4 regions of the Vibrio orientalis CIP 102891 genome follow, and region 2 is predicted to be linked to each of the others. Evidence: predicted binding sites of a transcription regulator. Region 2 holds the regulator's gene; each other region holds the start of a gene.

Region 1 (7,724 bases), 130 kb from region 2:
CATCGCAATATAGTCTGCGTCTAAAACTTCATCAGCAAACTCTAGGAAAGCTTTGAATTTAATCTCTTTGTTGCAAAGGATATCTGGGTTAGGTGTACGGCCCGCTTTGTACTCCGCAAGGAAGTATTCAAATACGTTATCCCAGTACTCTGCAGCAAAGTTAATTGTATGTAGGTGAATGCCTAGCTTGTCGCACACGGCTTGCGCGTCGGCAAGATCTTCAGCTGCTGTACAGTACTCTTCATTGTCATCTTCTTCCCAGTTCTTCATGAACAGGCCTTCTACTTGGTAGCCCTGTTGCTTGAGAAGGTAAGCAGAAACCGATGAATCAACACCGCCGGACATGCCAACGATGACTTTCTTTTGACTGTTATCAGTACAGTTGTCAGACATTACTAAACACCACTTAAATTAACTGGACGCAGATTTTATCAGAAAGCGTTGCAGTGGGACAGATCCGAGACGGAAATCACACTTGCTATTTTCACTATATCTGCGGTTTTACAAGTATAGAGTGCCTATATATGGCATAGTACGCGGAATTCAAGTCACTACGAGAAAATAATATGACTGATGAAAATCAGATGATGGGTGAAGAGCAGTTAGTTGAAGTGATCGAAAACCAACTTGCTGATGGTAATCCAATGAAAACCAAAGAAACACTAATGCGCCTGATGATGACAGGTACGCCACGTGAAGATGCAGTAGCGATGATGGCTTGCGCTGTGGCGATTGAAATCTTTGATGTGATGAAAAATGGCAATGAGTTTGACTTAAAACGTTATTCTGAGAATTTAGATTCGTTACCAGACCTTGGCTTTATGGAAGGCGAATAACCCTTAGTTCGTGAGTGGGTAATGGGACTCGCTCACGAATATTTTCCCCTCTTATTTATTACACCTTAAGTCGCCAGTAAAATTATTAGTCTTGCAAACGTTTGCTATACTTGCGCTTATTGCCGCACCCCCGTCCGCAAGGTAGAATCCGGCTTCTTTTCATCCCTTATTCAGAATCCTTTACGGCAGAAAAACAGTTATGAAATTTCCTGGTCAACGTAAATCTAAGCATTATTTTCCGGTTCATGCCCGCGATCCGCTTGTAAGCCAATCGCAAGAAAGCAAAAAAATGTCACGTACGCATATTATCGGTATCGATCAGACTTTGGTTGATATTGAAGCGAAGGTAAGCAGTGAACTGATCGAAAAATACAATCTGAGTAAGGGACACTCTTTAGTAATTGACGACCAAACAGCGGAAGCGCTTTACAACGAATTAAAAGAGAGTGCGTTGATCACCAACGAATATGCTGGTGGTACGATCGGTAATACACTTCATAACTACTCGGTGCTAGCAGATGATCGCTCGACACTACTGGGTGTAATGAGCCAAGACATTAAAATTGGTAGCTATGGCTATCGTTATCTATGTAATACGTCTAGCCGTATGGACCTTAACCATCTTCAAGGCGTAGAAGGGGCGATTGGTCGTTGTTTTGCGTTGATTACTGAAGATGGTGAACGTACTTTTGCTATCAGTGAAGGTCAAATGAACCAACTGAAGCCAGAAAGTATCCCAGAGAAGATTTTCAAGAATGCATCAGCGTTGGTATTAACCGCTTACTTGGTTCGTTGTAAAGAAGGCGACCCAATGCCAGAAGCGACGATGAAAGCGATTGAATACGCGAAGAAGCATGATGTACCTGTTGTTCTGACTTTAGGCACTAAGTTCGTGATTCAGGACGATCCTAAGTTCTGGCAGGATTTTTTACGTGACCACGTTTCTGTTGTTGCGATGAACGAAGATGAAGCGGAAGCGCTAACTGGTGAGTCAGAGCCACTTGCCGCGTCAGATAAGGCACTTGAGTGGGTTGATCTCGTTCTATGTACCGCAGGGCCTGTTGGCTTATTTATGGCGGGTTACACAGAAGAGTCAGCGAAGCGCGAAACCTCTCTACCATTACTGCCTGGTAGTATTGCCGAATTCAACCGATATGAATTTAGTCGTCCGGCTTCTAAAGAGTTGTGTGATAACCCAATTAAGGTCTATTCACATATTGCGCCTTATATGGGCGGACCAGAGAAGATTAAAAACACTAATGGTGCCGGAGATGCGGCGTTGTCAGCGCTACTACATGATATGGCAGCAAATAAATATCATAGAGAGAATGTGCCGAATTCAAGCAAGCATGCTCACACTTACCTAACTTATTCTTCTTTCTCTCAGGTATGTAAATACTCAAACCGAGCAAGTTATGAAGTATTGGTACAGCACTCACCGCGTTTATCTCGCGGATTGCCTGAGCGAGAAGATAGCTTAGAAGAAGCGTACTGGGAACGTTAATTCAATAACGTCACATTAATTAAAGCCTCACTTTTGTGGGGCTTTTCTGAGTTTATAGGTAATAAAAAAGCGCCATATAGGCGCTTTTATTATCAATACTGATTATTACGATTAGATTAGGAAATCTTCTAGAGATTTACCCGCATCTAACTGTTCTTGGATTGATGAAGGCGTACGACCTTGACCTGTCCAAGTTTTTTCATCGCCAGCTGCATCTACATATTTGTATTTTGCTGGGCGAGGAGCACGTTTAGATTTTGTCTTAGCTTTTGATTCGCCAGATAAAGCTGAAATCAATGCTTCAACATCGATACCATCTTTAGAAATCTGCTCTGCGATTGCAGCAAGCTTAGCTTCTTGCTCTGCTGCTGCAGCGCGGTCTGCTTCTTCAGATTCTTTACGCTCACTAACTACAGTAGTTAGTTTATCTAAAGCTTCTTCTAGTTGCTCTAAAGTTAGTTCACGTGAAAATGCACGTAGACTACGAATGTTTAATAGTGTCTTTGTTAGTTCCGACATTTATTCATCTCTTCATATATAAGTTGCCGATATAGGAATAATAAACGCTAGAATAAAATAATACAATCTAAGAAATAGAATTAAATAAACTATTTTCTAACTGTTTAAATATTTGGACACAGTAATTTAAATAGAATTTTTATTTAAGAGCCGAGCGGGGCGTTTTAGTTGCACTTTGTTACTTTAGTTTCATATAAATCGTGATCAATATTTATTAAATGCTCTTAACTTATATGGCTAACAATATGCTTTGTACGGTTATTGTTACTTCAATAAGTTGTGGTGAGTGGCATACTTTGTACAGACCTAGTAAAGCAGGTATTGATATCATTATATGGAATGATATTCGATGTGGAAGGCCGAGTAGCAATACATTCTTTTTAAGCACTAGGATGACTATTCATTGGTAGTGGAAGCTTAAGCATGAGTGACTAGCAATAACTTTAACAATAAAAATGGAATGATATGTTGAAATGGTAACCGAGATAAGTACAATGGGCGGAACCTAATGCGTAGTGTTGGTTAAATTGTTGTTAAAATGATTTTGCAATAGTTTAAAATTCCATCGCTCGCGGTAGAGGCGCGGAATAAATAAGTAATGTTTACTGGGGTGATGCCAATGAGTAAGCAGGAAAGGGTATTTCGCCGAAGTGAATGTTCATATCAAAGGCGTTCGCTGGGGTTACACTCGAAAGGGGTAACACTGCCATAGTCTATAATTTTGTAAAACTATGGAGCGCTACTGTAGGGCTGGGATAAGCAATCGCTTTCCCGTCGCTTCTTTTCGCTTATTTGTTAGGAAATGAGTTCCTTCAATGAGTCTGCAGTAGATCTCTAACCATTTATTACTGGTTTTTGAAGATCATGAATTTAATTGATTTTGCATCATCTCCTTTGTCTCTATTGCCGCCGATTGTGGCTTTGAGTCTTGCTATCCTTACACGCCGTGTACTTGTTTCACTGGGTGTTGGTATTGTTCTTGGCGCTATTTTATTGAATGACTACTCATTCGGTAGCGCTCTTGGCTACGTCGCTTCAACGGTATCGAGCGTATTTGTTGAAGATGGCGGCATCAACACTTGGAATATGAGTATTGTTGGCTTCCTATTACTACTTGGTATGATGACCGCGCTGCTGACACTATCAGGTGGTACACGTGCATTCGCTGAGTGGGCCCAAACACGAGTTAAGAGCAAGCGAGGTTCTAAACTTCTGGCTGCTTTTCTCGGCGTGTTCATCTTTGTCGATGATTATTTTAATAGCCTTGCAGTAGGTGCGATCTCACGCCCTGTTACTGACCGTTTTTATGTCTCACGTGCTAAGCTGGCTTACATCCTAGATTCTACTGCTGCACCTATGTGTGTGATCATGCCGGCTTCAAGCTGGGGGGCATACATCATGACGATTATTGGTGGCATCTTAGTTTCTCATGGCATCACTGAGTATTCAGCTCTAGGTGCTTACGTTCGTCTTATTCCAATGAACTTCTACGCTATCTTTGCATTGCTAATGGTTTTTGCTGTCGCATGGTTCGGTCTAGACATTGGTAAAATGCGCGAGCATGAAATCGCGGCATCGCGTGGTCATGGGTTTGCCAAAGAGCAAGCTGATGACTCAGAAGAAGCCCATGAGCTAAATGAAGAGCTTGATATTCAAGAAAGCGAAGGCGGTAAGGTATCTGATCTTATTTTACCTATCGTATTCCTAATCATCGCGACAATTGCTTCTATGATGTACACCGGTGGTCAAGCTCTGGCTGCTGACGGCATTGAATTTAATATGCTAGGGGCGTTTGAGAATACCGATGTAGGTACATCGTTAATCTACGGTGGCCTTGTTGGTTTAGCTTTCGCACTGTTTACTGTGCTTAAGCAAGGTATTGCCGCAACAGAGATTACGCGTACCCTTTGGATTGGCGCAAAGTCGATGTTTGGCGCAATCTTGATCTTAGTCTTTGCTTGGACGATTGGTTCTGTTATCGGTGATATGAACACAGGTAAATACCTATCGACACTTGCTCAAGGCAACATCAACCCACATTGGCTTCCTGTTATCTTGTTCCTATTGTCTGGTCTTATGGCGTTCTCAACGGGTACTTCATGGGGTACGTTCGGTATCATGTTGCCAATCGCCGGTGACATGGCAGGAGCGACAGATTTAGCGCTGATGTTACCTATGTTGAGTGCGGTTCTAGCTGGTTCAGTATTTGGTGACCACTGCTCACCAATTTCAGACACAACGATCCTCTCTTCAACGGGTGCACGTTGTAACCACATTGATCACGTATCGACGCAGTTACCTTACGCGCTTTCTGTGGCTGCCGTTTCTTGTATCGGTTTCATTACGTTGGGTATGACGGCATCAATCGGTATGTCATTAGCGGCATCAACCGCTGCCTTTATTGCGGTCTGTGTGCTGCTTTCAGTACTATCAAAGTCAAAAATGGCGAGCTGTCAGAACGCATAATGACAGCATATAAATAGTCATGTTAAAGGGAGCCTCGGCTCCCTTTTTATTTGTATATGACAAAATGAAAAAAGTTTAAATAAATGGTTGAAAAATGTTTACAGCTTGGTTAGTGTGGATATCAACAAAGCGAAACAGAAGAGCTTATTAAGTATGCGTAAATTAGTCATGAATATTCATCACCACCATCACCCAGTCTAGTCTTTCGGGAGATGCACGCATACCCGGGAGACAGGAAACTCCCGGAGGCTAAAATCGCAAACTACAAGATTTAGAACCCTCGGGAGATACACTCTTCCGAGGGTTTTTTAGTTTTACAGTTTTTAAAAAGTTTACGAATTACAAAATCTTGCACAGGGATACAGCAATGCAAACACAACGCCTAAGAATCGCAATTCAAAAGAAAGGTCGCCTAAGCAAAGAGTGTCAAACTCTACTTAAAAAGTGCGGCGTGAAATTCAATATCATGGGTGAGCGTCTGGTAGTGCACTCACTAAATATGCCAATCGACCTTCTGCTTGTTCGTGATGACGATATTCCAGGTTTAATTATGGATGGCGTGGTTGACCTCGGCTTCATCGGTGAAAACGAACTGGAAGAAGTACGCTTGGACCGCAAAGCGTTAGGCGAGCCATGCGACTTTGTTCAATTGCGCCGTTTAGACTTTGGTGGTTGTCGTCTTTCAATCGCGCTTGATAAAGATGAGCAGTACAACGGTCCGCAAGATCTTGCTGGTAAGCGCATTGCAACAACTTACCCACAGCTACTGAAAGCGTATATGGATGAGCAAGGTGTGCCATTCTCGACGTGTATGCTAACCGGCTCTGTAGAAGTTGCGCCGCGTGCCGGTCTTGCTGATGCGATTGCCGATCTTGTTTCAACAGGTGCAACGCTTGAAGCTAATGGGCTGAAAGAAGCGGAAATCATCTTCAAATCGAAAGCGACGCTTATTCAACGTACCGGTGAGTTTGATGCCGATAAAACGGCGCTAATCGAGAAGCTACTGACTCGTATGCAAGGGGTCCAGCAAGCGAAAGAATCTAAGTACATCATGCTGCACGCTCCAACAGATAAACTAGAGCAAATTAAGTCACTGCTGCCAGGTGCCGAAGACCCAACAGTACTGCCGCTGTCATCAGATAAAGACAAAGTTGCGGTACACCTAGTGAGTACTGAAAACTTGTTCTGGGAGACAATGGAACAGCTTAAAGAGCTCGGTGCAAGTTCAATTCTGGTTCTTCCAATCGAAAAAATGATGGGGTAGTCGCGATGAGAACAGTCGTTTGGCAATCATTAAGTGAGACGCAGCAAGATTCGATTCTTGAACGTCCAGCGATCACAGAAGGCGCAAACATTACCGCGGCGGTTTCTGAAGTTATCGCTAAAGTACGTAACGAAGGCGATGCGGCCCTTCAAGAGTTAACTGAAAAATTTGATGGTGTAAAACCTGCGTCTATTCGCGTATCAGGGCAAGAAGTCGATGAGGCATGCGACCGCTTATCAGACAAGATGAAGCAAGCGTTAGAGCAAGCTTATGCCAACATCGCTAAGTTTCACAAGGCGCAAAAACCGCAGCCAATTAAGGTCGAAACGCAGCCGGGTGTAGTGTGTGAGCAAGTGACCCGCCCAATTCAAAAAGTAGGTTTATACATTCCTGGTGGCAGTGCGCCGCTTCCGTCGACGGTATTGATGCTAGGCGTTCCAGCTAAAATTGCAGGCTGTCGCAAGGTTGTATTGTGTTCGCCGCCGCCGATCGCCGATGAAATCCTTTATGTCGCAAAACTGTGTGGCATTGATGAAGTGTACAATATAGGTGGTGGCCAAGCGGTGGCTGCAATGGCCTACGGGACAGAGTCTGTCTCTAAGGTCGATAAGATCTTTGGTCCGGGTAACGCTTATGTGACCGAAGCGAAGCGTCAAGTGAGCAATGATTTCCGCGGTGCAGCGATTGATATGCCAGCGGGCCCTTCAGAAGTTCTTGTTCTGGCTGATGATACAGCCGATGCGGACTTTATTGCGGCTGACCTACTTAGCCAAGCGGAACACGGCCCAGATTCACAAGTGGTACTGGTAACACCTTCTCCAGTGATTGCCGATCAGGTTACCGATGCGGTTCAACGTCAGCTGAAAGAGCTTTCGCGTGCTGATATCGCCGAGAAAGCGCTCGCGTCAAGCTTAATCATTATTTCTGAATCACTGACACAAGCGGTGTCTATCTCGAATTACTACGGTCCAGAGCACTTGATTGTGCAGACCAAGAACCCACGTGAGCTATTACCTTTGTTAGATAACGCAGGTTCAATCTTCTTAGGCGATTGGTCTCCAGAATCTGCAGGCGATTATGCGTCAGGTACGAACCACGTACTGCCGACTTACGGTTATACGCGTACTTACTCAAG
Region 2 (7,724 bases):
GTGAAAGCATTCTGCTTGGTGACGTGAAGGTCGGTGAAGGCTGTGTATTGCGCCGTGTAATCGTAGACAAAAATGCCGATATTGCCCCAGGTACACAGATTGGTGTTAACCTAACGGAAGACAAAAAACATTACCACGTTTCGGACGACGGTATCGTAGTTATTCCTAAAGGAGCTAGAGTTGGCTACTAAGAATTTATCTATTCTCTTTGTAGCATCGGAAGTTGAAGGTTTAATCAAAAGTGGTGGCTTGGCTGATGTAGCCAAGGCACTGCCTGAAGCGCTTCATACTCTCCAACAAGATGTTCGTATTACATTGCCTGCTTACCAAAAGATTGCAGGCTTAAACAAAGCAGTGACGTTATTAGAAACACGTTTAGAGTATTGGCCTCATACAGAGTATGCGGTTAAACAGCTTGAGGTCGCAGGCGTGCTTGTGTATGCCATTGATTGCCCTAAATATTACGACCGACCAGAGATGTACGCTGAGAATAACCAAGCGTATGCTGACAATGGCGAACGCTTTGCCTTTTTTAGCGCCGCCTGTCTCGATATGTTACCTAAATTAGGTTTTAAGCCTGATATTGTTCACGCTAATGACTGGCATACTGGTTTTGTACCTTATCTGCTAACGCATCGTTACGGTAATGATGCGTTCTTTTCTGCGACGAAGAGTGTCCTCTCAATTCATAACGCGGTATTCAAAGGTGTCTTTAGTTATGACGAGTTACAGGTACTTCCTGAGATGCATACTCGTTACGCGCCAGATGCTGCTGTTAGTCCTACTCATGTCACCATGCTGCGTGCTGGTGTGCTTAACGCAGATAAGGTTAACGCCGTTAGTCCGACCTATGCTCAAGAGCTGAAAACAGAGTTAGGTAGTCACGGTATGGCTGCTGAGTTTCAGCAACGAGCTGACGATCTTGTCGGCATACTCAACGGTTGTGACTATTCGGCATGGAACCCGCAAACAGATTCCTTGTTACCTGCTAACTATAAAGCCAATCGCCAGAGTATGGTGCGTGGTAAGAAGGCATGTAAGAAAGAACTGCAGCAACGTGTCGGTTTACAGACCGAAGATGTCGCGGTCTATGGCATGGTCTGTCGTCTGACGAATCAAAAAGGTATTCACTACTTGTTACCTATTCTTTCAGATTTTCTGAAGCATGATGTTCAAGTTGTGATTGTTGGTACCGGAGACCCAGTCTTAGCTTCTCAGCTCAAAGACATTGCAGCCAAACACAGTGATAAGTTTGCTTTTGTCGAAGCGTACAGTAATGAACTTGCGCATCTCGTTGAAGCAGGCGCTGACTTCTTTATTATGCCGTCAGAATTTGAGCCATGTGGCTTAAATCAAATCTACAGCATGGCCTACGGCACTTTGCCGATTGTGCGTGGAGTAGGTGGTTTACGTGACAGCGTGAATGATTACGATGCTGACCCGCAAAACGCGACCGGCTTTATCTTTGACCAGCCAGAGCCTTATGCATTGCTAAACGTCCTGCAAAGGTCATTGCTTCTCTATGCTCAGCAACCGAATGAGGTTAAACGAGTGCAGTTATACGCCATGGAGCAAAACTTCTGCTGGAACAAGGCCGCAGATGAGTATTTGGAGCTTTATCACTCTGCTCTTAATTGTTAATAAAAAAGGCGCATAACAGCGCCTTTTTTTGTCTCTTTTTGCAGCTTATTTGCACAAACTTGAACAAGAAATGATGTGTTCAGACTTCATTCCTTCTATGTTTATGATACTCTCCTAACCAATCTAAATTCAGAGCACAATTCAATTCACTATGAGCGAGTCTTTACTGTTTCACAAAACCTTTGCGCACCCTACCAGTGATGAGTGGGTGGTATTTGTGCATGGTGCTGGGGGCAGTTCATCGATTTGGTTTAAGCAAATAAAGGCGTATAAGCAGCACTTTAACTTGCTGCTGATTGACCTGCGTGGACATGGTAAATCGAATCAACTACTCAAAGAATTGATTGCCAATCGTTACACGTTCAAAGCAGTAACCATTGATATTCTTAAGGTGCTCGACCACTTAAAAATCCGCTCTGCTCACTTTGTTGGAATGTCGCTTGGTACCATCATTGTTCGCAATGTTGCTGAGCTTTCGGCGGAACGTGTTAAGTCGATGGTGCTAGGTGGCGCTGTAACTCGCTTGAATACCCGCTCGCAGGTGTTGGTAAGGTTGGGCAACATGTGTAAGCACATTGTCCCTTATATGTGGTTATACAGCCTATTTGCTTATATCGTTATGCCACAGCGAGCTCAGAAAGAGTCTCGTCACCTGTTTATTCGGGAAGCAAAGAAGCTGTGCCAGAAAGAGTTTAAGCGTTGGTTTATTCTCACCGCTGAAGTCAATCCATTAATGCGTTACTTCAAAGATAGAGAGTTATCAATACCAACGCTCTACTTAATGGGTGATAGGGACTACATGTTCATTCAGCCTGTCAAAGAAATGGTTGCCGCACACAGTGACAGTCAGTTACGTGAGATTGAAAACTGCGGTCACGTGTGTAACGTTGAACGCCCCGATGAGTTTAATCAACACTCGATTGCTTTCATTAAAGAGCAAATCGACACTAAATAATTAGGCTGATTATGGTGTGACGCTACCACACTGCCAACATGCACCAAACTGACCTTCATTCTGCTCTCCACACTGATCGCATTGCCAATCTTGCTTTTCTTGCTCAGATTGAAACTCTCTAATAATTTCAGATGCCTTCGCACTGTCACGTTGATCAAACAGCCATATGTATGGCTCGCTGCTCTCGCCAAATGGGATCTCTCCTTGTAAGCCGAAGATACCTTCTCCGCGTACCTCACAGTCGATAGATTGAGATTTAAGAAGCTCACAGATGATATGAGCTTCGGTTGGCGTTACGGCTGAAAATACCTTCATCAAACATTTCCATTCGAAGCGGATGGCTCAGTTCTAAATTTTGCCATTATCCATTTCGCGATAACCGGGAATAGACCGAGCAGAGCAAACGACGCGAGCACGGTTGGGGAGACGATACCAGAGAGAGAGTCGATCTGAGCAAGCTGAGTACCTGCGTTGAGGTATACCGCTGTACCGGGAAGCATACCGAGTTGGCTTATTAAATAGAAACGCACAGTTGCGAGAGGGGTTAGGCCCATCAGTAGGTTGATCAGAAAGAAGGGGAAGACAGGAATCAATCGCAGTGAAAACAGATAAAAAGCACCGTCACGTTCCACACCTTGGTTGATGGCATTAAGTTTGTCGCCAAACTTAGCTTGTACCCAGTCACGCAGTAAGTAACGACTGCTTAAAAAGGCAAGGGTGGCACCAATTGTACTAGCAAAAGAGACTAGGACTAGACTTGTCCAAAAACCGAATAGGGCAGCGCCAAGTAGAGTAACGACCGCTGCTCCTGGAATAGAGAAGGCCGTAATTGCAACGTACGCAATAAAATAACTCGCTGCGGCAACGACAAAATTATCGGAGATAAAAGCCGCCAATTCTGCTTGCTGCGCTTTGGCATTATCTAAGGTTAGGTACTGGCCAAAGTTCACACCTAACAAAACGATGAGTGATACAAAGATAACGCCAAGTATGAGTTTTTTATTCATGTGCTGCTCCATCAAGAATCATGGCCGATTAAAACAAAGTGTTAATAGACTAGACAGGGAAAGCAAGCAGTAAATTTCAACAAAGAAAAAAAAGTCAGCGTAATTGCTGACTTTTTATAAAGGAATAGAAATTGTGTGGTCGATTAATGACTTAATTGGCTGAGCAATTCTTCACGTCGGCTGTGAGGGATTACAGACCAATGTGTGCCGTGAATCGCGCCCTCTAAAGCCCAAAGCAACTCAACGTTAACTTCTGAAGAGTGCGAAGATTGAATGGCTTTAAATGCGTTTACAGAACCGGTTTCCTCTAGGTTCTCAACGCTATCAATCCCGGCTTTCTTTAGCATTCGTTCGGTTGCTAGCCTTAAGTTAGGCAGATCTTTTAGGCGATTAGGTTTCGCTTTTGCTTGCTTTGTCTTTTCGCTGTTAGCTGCCCTTAGAGCAGCTTGGCCAATCTCAAGCGTATTTTCCTGATTCTCAAACCAATCATCGCTGAGGGCGAAGTACTTGGTTACGACAGGGAAGCCACGTTTTTTATAAACGTAAGGTTCTAAGCTAAGAGATTTAAACTGCTTTGCAAGTACGTCATCTGCCCGAACGTGCAACTTATCATTGACGACTAATGCAAACATAGTGTCGTCGGCAAAAATACCGAAGCCACCAAACATTGAGCGAGACTTGATTAGGCCTAACGGCTCAAATAGTCGCATTGAGTCTTTTAGTATTGGTTTATCCATGCTGTGTATTCTCGGTGTATATGTATACGCCACCAATTCAGGTCCGAGAGAGTAGCAAATTTTGCAGGCATATTGTCAATCAGGTGTCATACGATTGCTAGTAATTACAATCTGACGAGTATGCATATTTACCATCGGCAACCCCGCTACCAAACAATTAACTTGTTGAAGGCCGGAGGCTTTGCGTCCCATCCTTTCGAAATGGTTTGCCCTGTTCGTGGCATAATCGAACAATAATAAGCATAAATGGATTTTGGGCTGAGAATCACGTCTCTATAGGATAAATGTGATCTTGCTTCAATAAATAGGCTCAGTTGATACACTTAGTCAATATAGTTCTATTGACTAAGTGTTTGTCAAATAAGTTATTTCTTAATGTTCTGTACGGTATTTCGTTCAACAATTTCTGGATGCATTTCAAAGATACGCTTCTCGTGCTCTTTGTCTTTTATGCGCTCTAGTAGAATCTCAAAGGCGTTTTTGCCCACGCGACGTTTTGGTTGGTGAACGGTAGTCAGCGGCGGCGAGAAATACTCTGCAAGTTCAATGTTGTCGTAACCGATAACGGACATATCTTCAGGGATGCGAATACCTTTCTGCTGAAGACGGCTCATTAAGCCAAGTGCCATGGTATCGTTGAAACAGAAGATTGCGCTTGGCTTGTTATCCATTGCTGCGATTTGGTCTGCTGCGAGTACCGCAGTATCACACTCGAAGTTACCTTCTAGAATCCAATCTTCGTTAACTGGAAGGCTTGCTTCGTTCATCGCGCGCTTAAAGCCACGGATACGCTCCTGACACGCTGCTTTTTCAAAGTGTCCACTTAGGCAGGCAATATCGGTGTGACCATGCTCAATCAGGTATTTAGTCGCTAAATAGCCACCTTCTTCTGAGTTGTCGATGATCTTATCTGCTTGAGAGCTCTCAGGACCCCAATCCATAACCACTTTTGGAATATCTTTGTGGCGATCTAGCATCTCGCTCAGTTCTTCCGTTAAGTCAGAACACATGACAAGAATGCCGTCTACACGCTTTTCAGCCAGCATACGAATATAGTCGCGTTGCTTTTCGTAGATACCACCTGTGTTACACAAGATCAGCGTGTAGCCTTGACGGTAACAATAGCTTTCAACACCATCGATAACTTCTGAGAAGAAAAGGTTTGTTGACTGAGTCACCAGCATACCGATCGTACGCGTGGTATTACACTTCAGGCTACGTGCAACAGCACTAGGTGCGTAGTTTAGTTCTGTCACTGCTTCCATTACTTTTTCTTGAGTAGCTTCAGCAACAAAGCGCGTTTTATTAATTACATGTGACACAGTTGTCGTTGATACACCAGCAAGGCGAGCAACGTCTTTAATAGTGGCCATAAGGTTCTGTCCTGTCGATGACTGCCGCGGAATTATATTCAGTTTAGAATACCGAGACAGAAAGTATCAGAAACACAAAAACCGCTCTATTTAGCGGTTTGTATTTGATTCGTTTGTTTTTATCGTTTGCGGTCACAATTTTAGACCGCAAAACTCTTAAGAGCAAACAAAAAACGCTAAAGCAACCTGCCGGAGGTCACAATGTTGTCTTTATTCGCCTAGCAGATAGCTACAGTCTAAAGCTAAGAAGGCAACAGCAAATGCGCTGATGGCAGAGTAGAAACCGAACTCATCAAATTTCTGGCATTTGTCAGAAAATTGCGGCATCCAGCTAAGCAGGTGCTGACGAATGAACTGCTCTTGGGTTGCAAAAGCTTCTTCAATCTTAGTTTCGTCCTCTGCTTCATTTGAACGAATGATCAAGTTACCCAAGAAATCGAGCTCAATCGCAATGTGATCTGCTGGTTCGTTGAGGTTTTTATCCACCGCAACGCCATGCTTAGCCATCACTTCCTCCATCTCTTTAGCTGGAGTATCGTTGAGCAGGCCTGACTTGCCGATATACATCGATGCGTATGGTAGTGCCGAGTCTTTATCTGACTTTAAGAAAAGATCACAAAAATCAGCCGCTAGCTCAAGTTGCGCATCTTCACGATCCATAAGACGGTTTAGTGCATCAGTAATACGGTCAATTGACGGCTTGAGTTGCTCATTTTCCCCCAGTCCTGTTAGAAAAGAGCGAATTTCAGGTGAATGATATTGTGCAACGTTCTCTTCTGTTAACTCTTTAGCAAAAAGGCTAGACAACCACCAGTAGATTTCGGCACGTTTTTCATTGAATGCTTTGATTTCTTGCATTAGGTGTTACTCCCCAAATAATTACCGACATTGTAACCAATAAAAATGAACAGCGGTAATTACTTATGTGACAAGATAAATGTGATTATTGGCAGATATTAATGGCTAGAGAAGTTTTGTCTTGAATCAATAAAAAATGATCTTTCTAGCTTTTAAAGTGATAAATACTAGAAATGTTACTATTTATGAATAGAATATTAGATAGAGCAAATCCCAATGTAAAATAAGTGGTGTAGATGAGTTATCACGTACTAGTTGTAGAAGATGACGCAGTTACTCGTAGTAAGCTAGTTGGCTACTTTCAAAATGAAGGTTACAACGTCAGCGAAGCAGAAAGCGGCGAGCAGATGCGCAACATGCTACAAAGTAATGCGATTGATTTAGTGATGTTAGACATTAACCTACCTGGTGAAGATGGATTAATGCTGACTCGCGAACTTCGCAGTCAATCAGACATTGGAATTATCCTGGTAACAGGACGCACGGATAGCATTGATAAGATTGTCGGTCTAGAAATGGGCGCTGATGATTATGTCACCAAACCTTTTGAACTGCGCGAGCTATTGGTTCGAGTTAAAAACTTACTGTGGCGAATTGCGGCTGCACGTAACCTTGCTGGCAATGTCGATAGCGACAAAGCGAATGAAAATATGGTTCGCTTCGGTGATTGGACGTTTGACGTTCAACGTCGCGCTTTGAGCCGTAACGGTGAGCCAGTTAAGCTAACCAAAGCTGAGTATGAGTTGCTTGTTGCACTTTCCTCGTACCCGAACCAAGTATTAAGCCGTGAGCGTATTCTAAACATGATTAGTCATCGTGTTGATGCGCCAAACGATCGTACGATTGATGTGCTCATTCGTCGTATGCGTGCAAAGATGGAGTTCGACCCTAAGAATCCGCAAATCTTTGTTACGGTGCACGGTGAAGGCTATATGTTCGCCGGTGACTAACGAGATCCAAATATAAAAATACCGAGGCATGCCTCGGTATTTTTTTTATCTGTTAAAGCGCACTGTCGGCTGCATTGAGACTTTGTTCTTCATAGTCTGACGCCCAGTCGCGCAATGATTGCCATATACGGCCCAACGTTTCATGCCAGTAGCGCTCAGTTTGCTCAAGGTACTTGCCTTTTGGTGTGTACTTTTCCCATGCT
Region 3 (7,724 bases), 1.1 Mb from region 2:
TATCATCATTTTCTTCTCTGCGCTGATTTCAGGTTTGTACCATATTGGCCTAATGCCAAAGGTAATCAATGTGATCGGTGGTGGCTTGCAAAAGCTACTAGGTATTGGTCGCGCAGAATCGCTGTCTGCAACAGCGAATATTTTTGTTGGCATGATTGAAGCGCCATTAGTGGTGAAGCCATACCTAAAACAGATGACTGATTCGCAGTTTTTCGCTGTGATGGTGGGCGGCCTTGCTTCTGTTGCTGGTGGCACATTAGTTGGCTATGCATCTCTTGGTGTCGATTTGAACTTCCTCATCGCTGCAGCGTTTATGTCAGCGCCAGCGGGTCTGTTGATGGCGAAAATTATGGTGCCAGAAACCGAAACAATTGATCGTGAAACAGAGCTTGATAATGTTGAAATGCCACGAGCAACCAACGTGGTTGAAGCGATGGCTGATGGTGCAATGTCGGGTTTACGTATTGCGGTCGCGGTCGGTGCAACACTTCTCGCGTTTATTAGTGTGATTGCGATGCTAAACGGTATGCTCGGTTGGCTAGGTAGTCTAATCGGCATGGAGCTAAGCTTTGAGCTTATCCTTGGCTATCTATTTGCTCCTGTTGCATGGCTGCTAGGTATTCCTTGGTCTGAAGCGATTACAGCGGGTTCTTTAATCGGTAATAAGATCGTTGTTAACGAGTTCGTGGCATTTATTCAATTGATGGACGTAAAAGCACAGCTAAGTGTTCATTCGCAAGCTATCGTGACGTTTGCTCTGTGTGGCTTCGCTAACATTTCAACGATGGCAATGTTGATTGGTGGTTTAGGTAGTGTGGTTCCTGAAAAGCGCCCATTCATTTCTAAGTTTGGCTTCCGCGCGATTACAGCTGGCGTAATGGCTAACTTAATGAGTGCATCAATTGCAGGTGTGATTCTAAGTCTGTAATTGCAAGCGTAAATAATCAGGGTGCCATTCCTTAGAAAGACGAAGGAGTGGGTAAGGAATCTCTTTGAGTTATCGGCTTACTGTAAGGGGTTCCCAACTCGCTTGTGCCTCATTCTTGAGGATGACAGCGCATTTACTGAAAGCTAAAAAGGGTTGATGTTTAACATCAACCCTTTTTTATTTCTTGAGGCGTTGTGAGCTCTACTTGTTAGTATGGAACTGCTCACACGCTAGCATGGTGTTTTCAATCAAGCTGGCAACTGTCATTGGGCCTACACCACCAGGTACTGGGGTAATGAAGCTTGCGCTTTCTTTCGCGACTGCGTAATCAACATCACCGACAAGCTTGCCTGATTCTAAGCGGTTAATACCCACATCGACCACAACGGCACCTTTCTTAATCCAGTTACCCGGAATAAAGTTTGGCTTACCGACCGCGACAACCACAAGGTCTGCTTGGCGTACATGGCCTTCTAAATCTTTGGTGAAACGGTGACAAGTGGTTGTTGTGCAGCCTGCCAGTAGTAACTCTAGCGTCATAGGGCGGCCAACAATGTTTGAAGCGCCAACCACCACTGCGTGTTTACCGCGAAGGTCAATATTGTAACGGTCAAGCAGAGTGATAATCCCCTTTGGCGTACATGAACGTAACTTTGGAATACGTTGTGCTAGGCGTCCAACGTTGTATGGGTGGAAGCCATCAACGTCTTTTTCAGGATGGATACGCTCTAATACGTGTGTTGTATCGATGCCCGCAGGAAGCGGCAACTGAACTAGAATACCGTCAATTTCATCATCGTTATTGAGTTCATCAATAAGAGCAAGCAGCGTCTCTTCTGTTGTGTCTGCTGGAAGATCAAATGACTTTGAAATAAAGCCCACTTCCTCACAAGCGCGTCGCTTACTTCCTACGTACACCTGAGATGCAGGGTCTTCACCAACTAAAACAACCGCAAGTCCCGGAGCGCGAAGTCCCGCTTCCTTGCGAGCTTTAACGCGTGCTGCTACTTCTGAACGAACGGTTTGGGAAATAAGAGTACCGTCGATATTTTGAGCTGTCATGACATACCTTAAGAATTTATAGCGACTTATTTGCAGCGCATTGTCGCAAATTATTTGACGAACATCTATAAGCAAACGTTTGCTTTGGGGTGTTTTTAATCAAAATGGAGTTCCGTGACCTTTTTTTAGTCAATCAGATCATAATGTTAAACAAAGCCCTTGTTTTAACGGCTCATCCTCGTATAATCCTGTCCCTGTAGCGCGCCCTTAGCTCAGCTGGATAGAGCACGTCCCTTCTAAGGATGTGGTCATAGGTTCGAATCCTATAGGGCGTGCCATTTCTTTAGAAAGCCCCGGTAACTCATAGAGTTGCCGGGGTTTTTGCGTTTTGGCCTCTTTATCTACCATTAGGGCTAAGCGTGGCCGTACATTAAATCACCAAATAAATGCACTTTTCCCATTTTTGAACTTTTAGTATTCGTTGTATCAATTCAAATGTCTTCTCATGCTTGTAATTAACTGATTGAATATAAAAGAATAGTTATCTTTTTATAACGATTGATTTGTAAACTTCTTCTCTCTTGTGTATTTAGAACATCGAACGGATAAGGTTGCCGGCGACACGCTTTCACCTTGTCTTATTCTCAGAGAACGCGATAGATACAAATAGATGGCTGGCAATTTAGATTTAAGAAACAAGCGAATATTGATCGTTGAAGAAAACAGCATGCTTTGCTCTTCGATAAAAAATATGTTGAAAAAAATGGGCGGTGCAGAGGACAAAGTGTATAAGGCACAAAACGTTGTCACCTATCGACAGTTAATCAACCAGTATGCGTTTGATGTCATCATTTGCTCCTATATGAGCAAGAAACGTATCGTAGGTGCTAAGTACTTTTTCCTTTACCAGCAAAGCCGATCATTTTCTCGTGATTGCTCTTTTGTCATGATCGCCAATAGCAGTGATGAAGCTCAGCTCAAAGAAGTGCAAGAGCTTGAACCTGACAACATTCTTGGTCATCCATTCAACTATCTTCAGCTTAAACAGACAGTGTCAGTCAGTTTGTTGAAACGAGATATTCTGACCGCCGTACATAAACACCTTGTTCTCGGTTACTTTGAGAGCGTGATGAAGATTTGTGATGCGCAATTAAAGCGTAAAGGGGCGACATGGTTTGGCTGTCACAAAGTCGTAGTTGATTACTATGTTGAGCAAGACAATTACGGTGCTGCGTTTGAAGTCTTAGAACGCCTGCATCAGCAAGTTAAACACCCATGGCCCCTGATAAAGCAGATCACTCTTCACCTTGAATTAGGCAATGATGATAAAGCGTTGGCTTTGGCTCATGAGTATGAGCTATTAGGCTATCCTGATGACCCTATCGTCTCACAGATTACCGCCTATCAATCGTTACTTAATAGTAATGTGGAACGTGCGGTCGCCGTGATGAATAGCTTATGTCAGCGTTTTCCTCATCGGGTAGAGCTTACTATTAACTGCTCAATGCTCCATGTTGGAGTGGGGGAGTATCATCAGGCGATATGCTGTCTTGCTAAAGCTGACGATGATGCAATCGTGAGTGATGCTCAGCGGATCGAAATTGAAGAGTTGCGATTGTTTCTCGATTTTATCATTGCCTTTCAAACTCAAGGCAAGTTAAACCCCGCGAGTTTGAAAGCGACACTTGATCAGATCTTAGCGCTTGCGCAGCTGTCAGTCATAGATTCGCGTAACGTGACGAAGGGGCTCTATCAGCTACTGTCGCAGATGAATAGTAGTAATCCCGTGTGCTCACCAAAACGCCTCGATGTATTGTTCGCACAGACACATTGGCAACATCGTAAATTGATTCTTATTGCGGTTGCGTTGCACATTGGCTGTTTGGGCCTAGTACAACAGTGGTTAGCGGAACTGCAGCAACAAAATGTCTCAAAGAGGAATCTAGCGGCGGCGGTTAATGGGCTGCTCTTAAAGCGCGTTGATACACGTTTAGCGAGTAAGCTGTACGCGATAAAGGTTGCGCGCGTGAAAGAATCGTCTGGCAGTTTGGTTGATTCATTGGCGATTAAAGCAAAAGAAGCGCCTTATTATATTAATCACCATTCGCATTTTATTAATGCGATGCTTAAGTATAACGTTGCCGGCCATCCAGATATCGACGCTCTTGGGCAGCAGTTCTCGACGAGCATTAATATTGTGATCGCGAACTTGATGAAACAGGATCCAGTGCATCCTAAGGTGAACAAAATCCTTCAAGCGAAACAGATTGTTGAGCAACGATTGGCAAGTTTTGCATAAATTAATTATGGATTTGAGCTCTAGATAGCAGAGTTAGTGAAGATGCAGCCGCTTGATGACTGTACTTAAAGGTTGCTTTTCGGTAGCATGTCGTTCCCCAATCGAATGTGATTTGACCAAGTTCTTACCGAGTACCCATCTTTAGTAAATATGCGCAGTATCCATACTAAAATTAAACCTGAGTTTGAACCTCTACTGGCTGAACTCGCTCTTCATGCTTTGCTCCATTTGCGCACCAATCATTCAGGTAAAGTACTGTCGAGAAAGTCTCGTTCAGATGTTAACGATATCCTGTCTGCTTGGTTAAACAAGGCGGCCAATAGTAAAAAATACAAACCATTTAAGAAGAAGGTTCGTTCGTTGGTGAGCCACGCGCGAGCACAGAACTTAGATATTGAATCAATGTTGGATAATCTTCTCACGCCTGTTGAAGGCGATGAGCTGCCACACTTAGACAGCTTTTTACTCTTGGTCAATATGCTTGAAAAAGAGCTAAACACGACCGTCTTGGTGTCGAGCCCTGAAAAAGTTGATTTAACGCACAACAGTAAAGGGTGCTTATTGTGTGTCCTGTCTCAAGACTTAAATGCACACTTTAACAACCGTAACCGTCTTGTTGCCGACATTTCGATGTTATTTCGCGGTACACATGGTGAAAGGCATAGTTTCTTACGTACGATTTATTCTTCTTCGCTTTTTGACCATAAGGTTGAGTTTGAAGATGGCGACTTCGTGCGAATTTCGTTAGGGCTGCGAAAATAGCCAGCTCAACAGAGATTAAAAAAAGTGGCACTAGGCCACTTTTTTCGTTTTAAGAGAGCTTGAACTCTTGCAGTTGTTGATTGACTTCCGACACTTCTAATCGATAGCTCGAGACTATTTCATTCATTGTGTTCGCGAGCTGCCCTGTTGTTTGCGCAATTTCCGCCAGCACATCCACGTCTTTATCTACCGCTTCGCTTGCTTTAGATTGCTCCACAGTTGCGTTAGCAATACTGGTAATGTGTAAGTTAACCGTCTCAATCAAACTTTCTAATTGAGTGATACTGCTATTGACGTCAGAGACTGAGCTAAAGGTTGCATCAGTCGCTTCACGGCTCTTATTCATGTTGCTTACAGCCGTTTGAGTATTGTTGGTGATGTTAGCCAGCAGCTGAGAGATATCCTCTGTCGCTTCCTTACTTCTTTGGGCCAAATCCCGTACTTCAGAAGAGACAACCGCAAAGCCTCGGCCATGCTCCCCTGCACGGGCTGCTTCAATAGCTGCGTTTAGCGCGAGTAGATTGGTCTGCTCTGAAATGCCATTAATCGTCTCTACAATTTTGCTGACACTTTGCGCGTCGGTTTCCAGTTGCAACATACACGACTGTGTTTGTTCGATTTGCGAAACCAAGGCTTCAACCATGTGATAAGAGTCTTGGCTTTGCTGCTGACAAGTTATCACTTTATTGGTCATTTGCTCAGTCTCTTCAAGCGAGCGTTCTGACGATGAAGCTATTTCTAAACTGGATTGTGACAGCTCGGTCATTGCAGCAGCAATATTGCCACACTTCGCCGCGGTTGCTTGGCTACTTGCGCCTAAATCAGTTGCACCTTGCACCATTTGTTCAAGTTTCTGGTTGCTGTGTTGATTGGTCTCCGTCACGTTGAGCAACAGGTTTTTGATACTGGTGATGAGCCCGTTCACGCTACGTGATATTTGAGAAAGCTCATTTTTACCATCTGACTGGAGTATCACGCTGAGGTTGTTGGTCTCGGACATATGCGAAAGGTTAGTGGTTAAATCCCCCACACGGTGCTTGAGAGTACGTAATGATGTCATCAGGACCGTCATCAGGATTAATCCCGCGCAAAGCATTGTTGCAAGTAAAGTGCTCATTTGCCACGTTGCGGCGTTAGCTTGACTAGTTACAATTTCCGTCATGTCGGTTTGTAGACGGTTACGAATTTGATTGACCAGTTTGATGCGTTCGGTTGCGGCACTAAACCAAGCCAAAGGAGAAGGCCCTTGCAGGTTGGCAAGACTGTCTTTCTGCTTAAGGTAATCTTGTTGAATTTCCTCAACTTTTTGCCACGTTGGATTGCTTTTGGCTTCACTTAGCTGGTTGATGTACGTTTGTGGCATCGTTAGCAGGGTCATTCTTTCGCTGTACTCACCTGAAGCGAGATATTGCTGAATGGCGGCATATTGTGCTGGCGAAGAGTGTTTTCTTGCGAAAGCGCCATTTAACGCGCCGCGGACTTGGCCTGCTCGCTCTTTGATTACCATGATGGCGGTGAGTGAGTTACCAAGGCGAGTAATTTCTTGGTTGTTTACCGCTGAGATTAAAATAGAAGAATTATCGATAGCCAATTGATTGAGGTTGGAGTAATAACCAAACGGTGAGATTGTCGGGGATAATGTATCTACTTGGGTGCGAACATCGGACAGCTTAGCTAACTGAGTCAACACATCTTGTTTGAGCTGGCTGGTTAAGTTTTCTGAGATATACTCAGGATTGAACGCTTTAAATGCGCGGATATGCTGGTCGGCTTTTTGTCTCTGCTCGGAAAGCTTATTGACTTGCTCTGATGCACCTTTACTGCCCAATACGCCTGCTGTTAAACCACGCTCTACCGCTAGGTTGTGTGCGAGGTTATCGTATAGCAATGTCAGTTGGATAATCTCTTGGTCTTTCTGTGCTTGATCGACCGTTGTTTTTTGACTGAGAAAAAGCTCAACAGATAAGAACACGGCAATGAGCAGCGGGACCGCCGCGAGGGCAGTAACAATGTGGTGTATAGAAAAGCGTTTCATCAATGAATGCATACCTAGTCTCCTGACATATTTGTTCTATTTTTATATATGCAACTATAGATGAAATCGATGCTTTTTAGAGTGACGAAGCACCAATAGTTATTGATAACCCTAATTTGAGTGTTGAATTATTCAAAAATGAATGATGACTTATCTGATAATTGTCCGTAAAAATAGGCTAAGGTATTGATAGATAAAGGCTAGTGTTGATTTGTAAAATTGGCGGTGCTAGCTTCACTACATCGGTTTTTCATGGTTTGTATATGTTCGAAACGGTTTCACTTTCACAGCGTTATGCCTCTCTACCTCAGTGCTTTTACACATTAGTTAAGCCTCAGCCGTTAGATAATACCAGTTGGTTGGCTTGGAACGATGTACTGGCGGTTCAGTTTGGGCTGCCGGAGTTAGCCCCTGACGGAGAGCTTAAGGCTTTGCTAAGTGGCGAGCAGAGTGATGAAAGTAAACCTCCACTCGCAATGAAATACGCAGGACACCAGTTTGGAACCTATAACCCAGATTTAGGCGATGGACGTGGCTTGTTGTTGGGAGAAATGACGGACCAAAATGGTCAGGTCTTCGACCTTCATATCAAAGGTGCAGGATTAACACCCTATTCGCGTATGCGAACTTGCCTCCAGACTGGGGTAAGAAAATGGAAATCAGCTGTTCGTCTTAGTCTGACTTGCTCCACTCCATCA
Region 4 (7,724 bases), 1.4 Mb from region 2:
TTACTCTGGTGAGTCTAAAGACTATAAAGAGAACCAATCGAGCATTCTGATTGTGTTCGCTTTAGCATTGCTGGTGGCCTATTTGGTACTGGCGGCTCAGTTTGAAAGCTTCATTAACCCATTAGTCGTGATGTTTACCGTTCCTATGGGGGTATTTGGTGGCTTCCTTGGCCTGTTCTTGATGAATCAAGGACTCAATATCTACAGCCAAATTGGTATGATCATGCTGATCGGTATGGTAACCAAGAATGGTATTTTGATTGTCGAGTTTGCTAACCAACTGCGTGATCGCGGTATTGAGTTTGAAAAGGCGATTGTCGATGCTTCTGCTCGTCGTCTTCGCCCAATTATGATGACGGCGTTTACGACATTGGCAGGTGCGATTCCGTTGATTATGTCTACTGGTGCCGGTTATGAGAGCCGAGTTGCCGTTGGTACGGTGATTTTCTTCGGTATGGGCTTTGCGACATTAGTAACTTTGTTCGTCATCCCCGCGATGTATCGTTTGATTTCAGCAACTACCCAATCACCAGGCCATGTGGAAGCTGAGCTTAATCGCGAACTCAGTCATGATGTGAAGGCTCGTGTCTCACACGGAGACCTTAATTAAGCGGGCGGGAACAGGCGTTGCTCTAGGGAACTGTCATTCCATAGAGCGAGAAGGAGCGAGTAGGGAATTTCATCGAGTATTTGATTTGCTTTAAGAGATCCCCAACTCATTCGTCCCTCACTCTTGAGGATGACGAATTTATTTACTCAAACTAAAGAGGGTTGACGTTTTCACGTCAACCCTCTTTTTTTGTTATCCAGTTATTTACCCGTAGTTGACACTATAACGGGTTGGCTTGTGGTTCATTGCCAGTACTAGGTTTAGAGCGACAGCGCCAAGGATTGAAAGGCCAATCACTTCTGGTGAAACGAAGAAGAATGAAGCGACTAAAATACACATGTCGATCGCTAGCTGTGACTTACCGACTGAAATACCAAACTTGTCTTGAATAAATAGGCACAGCACATTGAAGCCACCCAAGCTAGAGCGATGGCGGAATAGAATTAGCATACCAAGCCCCATTAATAGGCCTCCGGCAACTGCACAATACACTTTATTGATCGTGTCTAAGCTAATCACTAAATAAAGGTGATCGGCAAAAATAGAGACCAAAGCGCCTGAAATTGCACTGTTAAACGCAAAACGAGAGCCAAATCGTTTCCATGCCAACAAATAGAAAGGGCAGTTAGCGACAAAGTAGAGTGTGCCAAACGAAATCGAAACAAACTGGCTGGCAAGCAATGCTAACCCGGTTGTACCGCCTGTCAATAATGACGCTGATTGTAGAAAGAAGACGCCTTGAGCAACTAAGAAGGTACCAGTCAAAATTGCGATCCAATCTTCTTTTCTTGAGTGTTTTTCCATCAATTTGAAATTTAACTAGTCAATAATGGCGAGCATACTATTTAAAAATGAAGGATTTCGGTAGCTTGAGAGCGAAATTTAAGGTAAACCTATGTAATTATCGTTTTACGGAGTGTAAAGGAAGAAATTGACACTTTGCTAAGTAAAAACTTGGTAAAAAGGTCATCATGATATTCTTCGTAAAGCATTATGAAAAAACTGCATGAGAAAAAATGAATTTTCTCTTTATGACCTAGATCAAATTATGTAGAATGCGCGTCATTAGCTTAATGCAAACGTTTGCGTCAGGTGGAAAACGTCGGTATTGAGGTCAAAAACCAGTTTTTTTGCAATTTTTAAGTCTTAATCTGAGTCAGGAGATACAGATGCTAAAGCGTGATATGAACATCGCAGATTACGATGCGGAACTGTTCGCAGCAATCCAAGAAGAAACTCTTCGCCAGGAAGAACACATTGAACTAATCGCTTCTGAAAACTACACAAGCCCACGTGTAATGGAAGCTCAAGGTTCTCAGCTAACGAACAAGTACGCTGAAGGTTACCCAGGCAAGCGCTATTACGGTGGTTGTGAGTACGTTGATAAAGCAGAAGCTCTGGCTATCGACCGTGCATGTCAGCTATTTGGTTGTGAGTACGCAAACGTACAGCCGCACTCTGGTTCTCAAGCAAACAGCGCTGTTTACATGGCTCTTCTTAACCCAGGCGATACGGTTCTAGGTATGAGTCTAGCGCACGGTGGTCACCTGACTCACGGTTCTCCAGTAAACTTCTCTGGTAAGCACTACAACGTTATTCCTTACGGTATCGACGAAGCAGGCCAAATCAATTACGACGAGATGGAGCAACTAGCGCTTGAGCATAAGCCTAAAATGATCATCGGTGGTTTCTCTGCTTACTCGCAAATCGTTGATTGGGCACGCATGCGTGAAATCGCAGATAAAGCAGGCGCTTGGTTATTCGTAGACATGGCTCACGTAGCAGGTCTAATCGCTGCAGGTGAATACCCAACACCAGTACCACATGCTCACGTTGTAACGACAACGACTCACAAAACGCTAGCAGGTCCACGTGGTGGTCTTATCCTGTCTAACGCGGGTGAGGAGATGTACAAAAAGCTGAACTCAGCGGTATTCCCTGGTGGTCAAGGTGGCCCTCTAATGCACGTTATTGCGGGTAAAGCAGTAGCGTTCAAAGAAGCAATGGAACCTGAATTCAAAGCTTACCAAGCGCGCGTAGTGAAGAACGCAAAAGCGATGGTTGCTCAGTTCCAAGAGCGCGGCTACAAAATCGTTTCTAACGGTACTGAAAACCACCTGTTCCTCGTTGACCTAATCGACAAAGACATCACAGGTAAAGATGCAGACGCAGCACTAGGTGCAGCGAACATCACTGTAAACAAAAACTCAGTACCAAATGACCCACGCAGCCCATTCGTAACGTCTGGTATCCGTGTAGGTTCTCCTGCAATCACTCGTCGCGGCTTCACTGAAGAAGATGCGAAAGAGCTAGCGAACTGGATGTGTGACGTGCTAGATAACATCGGCAACGAGGAAGTTATCGAAGCAACGAAAGCAAAGGTGCTCGACATTTGTAAGCGTCTACCAGTTTACGCTTAATTTTCGTCCTGAATGGTTCTATTTCTGCGTCAAAGGTGCTCATTTACTATCGTAAACTCCGCGTCTTTTCCTTGAACTAGTAACCATTCAGTTTGAAAACGAATTTAAGCCTCATCATTTGATGGGGCTTTTTTGATTTTGAAAAACGGCTATTTTATAGAGTGAAGCAGGGAGTGCCTTGTCATTCCATAGAGCGACGAAGGAGAGAGTAGGGAATCTCTAAACGCCTTCTACTCGCTGGAATAGATTCCCAACTCGGTCGTCCCTTCCTCTCGGGAATGACGGAGCGGGTATCGTGTCATTCCATAGAGCGACGGAGGAGAGAGTAGGGAATCTCTAAACGCCTTCTACTTGCTGGAATAGATTCCCAACTCGGTCGTACCTCCCTCTCGGGAATGACGGAGCGGGTATCGTGTCATTCCATAGAACGACGGAGGAGAGAGTAGGGAATCTCTAAACGCCTTCTACTCGCAAGAAGATATCCCCAACTCACTCGGGCATCTTTCTTGAGGGTGACAGACTTGTTTATTCAAACTAAAAAGGGTTGACGTTTTTAAGCGTCAACCCTTTATGCTTTCGTAACTCGCCTACTTAGGTAAGCTAATCAGCGTGCCTGACTTACATTTGAATGAGTAGTATTTGCTGCTTTCGCTAAACTTACCTAGACCTTCACCATCACAGTAGTCGAAGTTAATATCACGCATTGTTGCCAAAGTGTCTTCACTGTTTAGAGAAAACTTAGAACCGTCAGCACAAACAATACGTACGCGCTCATCGTCACTAACTGAATAAAGAGAAACGTCGGTATTACAAAGCTCAAAAGAGGCTTCACGAAAGTTGTCTTGCTTTGTATTTGAAGCGCAGCCAGCAGTAAGTGTCGCCAGCGCCACTGCGACTAGTCCTAATCTCTTCATAATAAATCCTTAGGTGATTTTATCTTGTACTCATAACTCGTTAGGTAAGCCTATATAAGAGTAGTTGTGCATTCAATAGAAATTAAAAAAGGCTGATATATTTAGCCAGCCTTTTAATCGTTTTCATAAACTTTTAGCTTACTTCTACGCCTTGCGCTTGAAGGTCAGCATGGTACGAAGAACGTACGAATGGGCCACACGCTGCGTGAGTAAAGCCTAGCTCAAGCGCGATTTCTTTAAGCTCATCAAACTCAGAAGGCGGAACATAACGCTCGACGGGTAAGTGGTGACGGCTTGGTGCAAGATATTGGCCGAGTGTCAGCATGGTAACACCATGTTCGCGAAGGTCTTTCAATACTTGAATGATCTCTTCTTTAGTTTCACCAAGGCCCATCATAACGCCAGATTTTGTTGGGATGTCTGGGTGCTGCTCTTTGAACTTCTGTAGCAGTTGTAGTGACCACTTGTAGTTCGCACCTGGACGAGCCTTGCGGTATAGGCGCGGTGCTGTCTCTAGGTTGTGGTTGAATACATCTGGTGGATTGTCTTTCATTAGATCCAGTGCGACATCCATGCGGCCACGGAAGTCAGGGACAAGGGTTTCAATTCTAATGTTCGGGTTAAGAGCACGGATCTCTCGGTTACAATCAGCGAAGTGTTGTGCACCACCATCACGCAGGTCGTCACGGTCAACAGACGTAATAACGACATACTTCAGTTTCATATCTTGGATGGTTTTCGCCAGTTTTTTCGGCTCATCCGCTTCAGGAGTAAGAGGGCGCCCATGGGCAACGTCACAGAATGGGCAGCGACGAGTACAGATTGCACCAAGGATCATAAATGTAGCGGTACCGTGGTTAAAGCATTCCGCTAGGTTTGGACATGAAGCCTCTTCACAAACAGAGTGGAGGTTATTTTTACGCATAGCCGACTTAATGTCTTGGATACGTTGGCTGTCCGCTGGGAGCTTGATCTTCATCCATTCAGGTTTACGAAGAACTTCTTTTTGCTCTGTTGGCATGTTCTTTACTGGAATCAGTGCCATTTTGTCAGCGTCGCGGTATTTAACGCCTTTTTCCATTTGGATTGGTTTACTCATGCTTCTCTTACTTCTCGTTACTGTTTGTCTTATTGGCTGGCTAATGTTGTGGATTCAACGTGGTCATAACCGAGTAGAGCCACCAGTTCTTCGACTAGCTTATGTTCGACCTCGATAATGTCACTTGGACCACCAAGTTGACTCACTTGAACCATTTCCATTCCGGCATAACCACAAGGATTGATCCGGTGGAACGGCGATAGATCCATATTTACATTTAATGCTAAACCATGGAACGAACATCCTTTACGGATTCGCAAACCTAAGGAACAGATTTTTTTGCCATCTACATACACACCCGGTGCATCTGGGCGCGCTGCAGAGTCGATATTGTATGTCTTTAGCGTGTTAATTACGAGATTCTCGATATGCGTGACGAGATCTCGTACACCAATTTTCTTACGACGAAGGTTTATCAGGAAATACGCGACTAGCTGACCAGGTCCATGGTAGGTCACTTGACCACCGCGGTCACTTTGTACCACGGGAATGTCGCCAGTGTTCAGTAAGTGCTCTGCTTTACCCGCTTGCCCTTGAGTGAACACAGGGTTGTGTTCAACGAGCCAAACTTCATCGGCGGTTTCATCCGTTCTGTTATCGGTGAAGTCATGCATTGCGCGCCAAATTGGCTCGTAATCTTGTCTGCCGAGATGTTTCACTACAAGCTGGTTTTGCATTCCGCTGTTCCATCGTCGATTAATAAAGTAGACGGATTATAAACTGCTTCTGGCAATCGAACTATATGCCAGTAACACATTTTTAACCCTAGAGTTTTTGCAGGATATTTATCTGTTTGATATCTAAAAAGAAAGCAGCTTTCGCTGCTTTCAAAATAATTTGAATCTATCAAATTTATTTAGGCTTAATAAGCCCTATAGAACCATACGTACGATGTCGATCTCACCGAGTTCTTTGTAAAGCGTTTCAACCTGCTCGATTGAAGTGGCAGTGATGTTCACTGACACCGAGTGGTAATTGCCCTTAGCACTTGGCTTAACCGTCGGGCTGTAATCACCTGGAGCATGGCGTTGGATTACTTCTAGAACCTTCTCTGGTAGTTCAGGCTTTGCATAGCCCATAACCTTGTAAGTAAAAGAACAAGGGAACTCAAGCAGGTCTTTCAGTTTAGCGTCTGAGTTAATGTTCAGCATGTTGGAACTCCAAGTTGAAAGTCGTTGTTTGCAGCGCGGAATAGTACTGCCTATCGATGAGGATCTCAAGGCACCGAGATTCGCGGCTCAATATTATAAATACAATTAAAAAAGCCGCACTAGGCGGCTTCTTATCAGCTACATGCAGAAATTACAGGAAGCTTTTAAACAGCATTACAATGTAATCCCATAGGCGGCTAAATAGGCTGCCTTGTTCTACGTCTTCTAGCGCAAGAAGTGGGTACTCTGCAATATCTTCACCTTCTAGTTGATAGTATAGCTTACCAACTACGTCACCCTTCATAATTGGGGCTTCTAGCTCCTTTTCAAGTACAAAGCTAGCGGTTAGGTTTTTCGCTTGGCCACGAGGTAACGTTACGTAGGTATCTTGGTCAAGACCTAGCGCAACAGTATCTTTGTTACCCATCCAGATTTTCTCTTCAACAAATGTTTCGCCAGCTTTATGCGGAGCCACTGTTTCAAAGAAGCGGAAGCCATAGCTAAGCAGCTTTTTGCTTTCAGACTTACGTGCGTTCGCATTTTTAGTGCCCATCACAACCGCAACTAGGCGCATTTGACCTTCAGTCGCTGAGCTCACTAGGCTATAGCCAGCGTTGCTTGTGTGACCAGTTTTAATGCCGTCAACGTTCATGCTCTTATCCCAAAGTAGACCGTTACGGTTGTATTGGGTGATGCCGTTGTAAGTAAATTTCTTATCTGAATAGATACGGTACTCATCTGGCACATCGCGGATTAGCGCGCTACCAAGTAGAGCCATATCATAAGGCGTTGAGTAAAGGTTCGGGTTATCTAGACCGTGTACGTTAGCAAAGTGCGTGTCTTTCATACCAATGGTATCAGCCCAAGCGTTCATTAGGTCGACAAACGCGTCTTCAGAACCAGCGATGTGTTCAGCCATTGCAACACACGCATCGTTACCAGATTGAACAATGATACCGCGGTTTAGGTCTTCAACTTTAACGGTGGTGCCAACTTCAATGAACATCTTCGATGAATCAGGGAAGTTCTTTGCCCAAGCGTTTTTACTGATAGTCACATCGTCTTGTAGAGAGATGTTGCCACGCTCAAGTTCTTGACCGATTACGTAGCTGGTCATCATTTTGGTAAGACTCGCAGGAGAAAGCTTGGTGTTCATTTCTTTCTCTGCCAGAACTTTACCAGAATGGAAGTCCATCAAAACGTAACCTTTAGCTGCGATTTGAGGAGCGTCAGGAACAACAATTGGAGATGCGAAAGCAGACGTTGCGATGGTTGCAGAAAGCGCAATTGATGACGCAAACACTGATTTAATTAGTGAGTTTTTTTTCATAGTGACTACAGGTTTATCTAAAACTGTCCATATCTTAACAGAATCAATCACTCAAGCCAGTGTAGTGATTAAGTACACTGGATTGAGGACTAGTGGGATTTTATGAAAGCGCTGGTATAACCCAGTTCTTTTACTTGCTCTAGTGCTTTTTGGGTCTGCATATAATCGTTAAACGGACCTAAAAAAACACGGTGAATATC

The links. The regulator PurR, encoded in region 2, represses purine synthesis genes. The targets are predictions, from matches to a motif close to TNANGNAAACGTTTNCNTNA.
Region 1: the regulator PurR is predicted to act here: its motif matches at 926-945, upstream of VIA_RS13185 (inosine/guanosine kinase).
Region 3: the regulator PurR is predicted to act here: its motif matches at 2,058-2,077, upstream of folD (bifunctional methylenetetrahydrofolate dehydrogenase/methenyltetrahydrofolate cyclohydrolase FolD).
Region 4: the regulator PurR is predicted to act here: its motif matches at 1,682-1,701, upstream of glyA (serine hydroxymethyltransferase).

What each region holds. Positions count from the first base shown of each region.
Region 1 is NZ_ACZV01000005.1:578,866-586,589, forward strand. It holds gene mnmA (tRNA 2-thiouridine(34) synthase MnmA) at 1-393, opposite strand, end outside; gene VIA_RS13180 (hypothetical protein) at 567-836, shown strand; gene VIA_RS13185 (inosine/guanosine kinase) at 1,036-2,340, shown strand; gene VIA_RS13190 (H-NS family histone-like protein) at 2,452-2,859, opposite strand; lysine riboswitch at 3,427-3,609, shown strand; gene VIA_RS13195 (Na+/H+ antiporter NhaC family protein) at 3,724-5,325, shown strand; His leader region at 5,502-5,638, shown strand; gene hisG (ATP phosphoribosyltransferase) at 5,693-6,589, shown strand; gene hisD (histidinol dehydrogenase) at 6,595-7,724, shown strand, end outside.
Region 2 is NZ_ACZV01000005.1:446,807-454,530, forward strand. It holds gene glgC (glucose-1-phosphate adenylyltransferase) at 1-191, shown strand, start outside; gene glgA (glycogen synthase GlgA) at 181-1,641, shown strand; gene VIA_RS12585 (alpha/beta fold hydrolase) at 1,793-2,596, shown strand; gene VIA_RS12590 (putative signal transducing protein) at 2,606-2,911, opposite strand; gene VIA_RS12595 (TVP38/TMEM64 family protein) at 2,911-3,603, opposite strand; gene VIA_RS12600 (TfoX/Sxy family DNA transformation protein) at 3,747-4,340, opposite strand; cyclic di-GMP riboswitch class I at 4,474-4,561, opposite strand; gene purR (HTH-type transcriptional repressor PurR) at 4,706-5,713, opposite strand; gene torD (molecular chaperone TorD) at 5,924-6,571, opposite strand; gene torR (two-component system response regulator TorR) at 6,808-7,521, shown strand; gene elyC (envelope biogenesis factor ElyC) at 7,574-7,724, opposite strand, start outside.
Region 3 is NZ_ACZV01000005.1:1,585,740-1,593,463, reverse strand. It holds gene VIA_RS17860 (NupC/NupG family nucleoside CNT transporter) at 1-928, shown strand, start outside; gene folD (bifunctional methylenetetrahydrofolate dehydrogenase/methenyltetrahydrofolate cyclohydrolase FolD) at 1,130-1,990, opposite strand; tRNA gene VIA_RS17850 (tRNA-Arg) at 2,192-2,268, shown strand; gene VIA_RS17845 (response regulator) at 2,682-4,229, shown strand; gene VIA_RS17840 (DUF2913 family protein) at 4,380-4,991, shown strand; gene VIA_RS17835 (methyl-accepting chemotaxis protein) at 5,041-7,038, opposite strand; partial or broken gene VIA_RS17830 (protein adenylyltransferase SelO family protein) at 7,284-7,682, shown strand; gene VIA_RS17825 (response regulator) at 7,699-7,724, opposite strand, start outside.
Region 4 is NZ_ACZV01000005.1:1,807,904-1,815,627, reverse strand. It holds gene vexH (vibriobactin export RND transporter permease subunit VexH) at 1-610, shown strand, start outside; gene VIA_RS18970 (YitT family protein) at 815-1,414, opposite strand; gene glyA (serine hydroxymethyltransferase) at 1,780-3,030, shown strand; gene VIA_RS18960 (hypothetical protein) at 3,618-3,944, opposite strand; gene lipA (lipoyl synthase) at 4,078-5,043, opposite strand; gene lipB (lipoyl(octanoyl) transferase LipB) at 5,073-5,720, opposite strand; gene ybeD (DUF493 family protein YbeD) at 5,916-6,194, opposite strand; gene VIA_RS18940 (serine hydrolase) at 6,346-7,524, opposite strand; gene VIA_RS18935 (septal ring lytic transglycosylase RlpA family protein) at 7,614-7,724, opposite strand, start outside.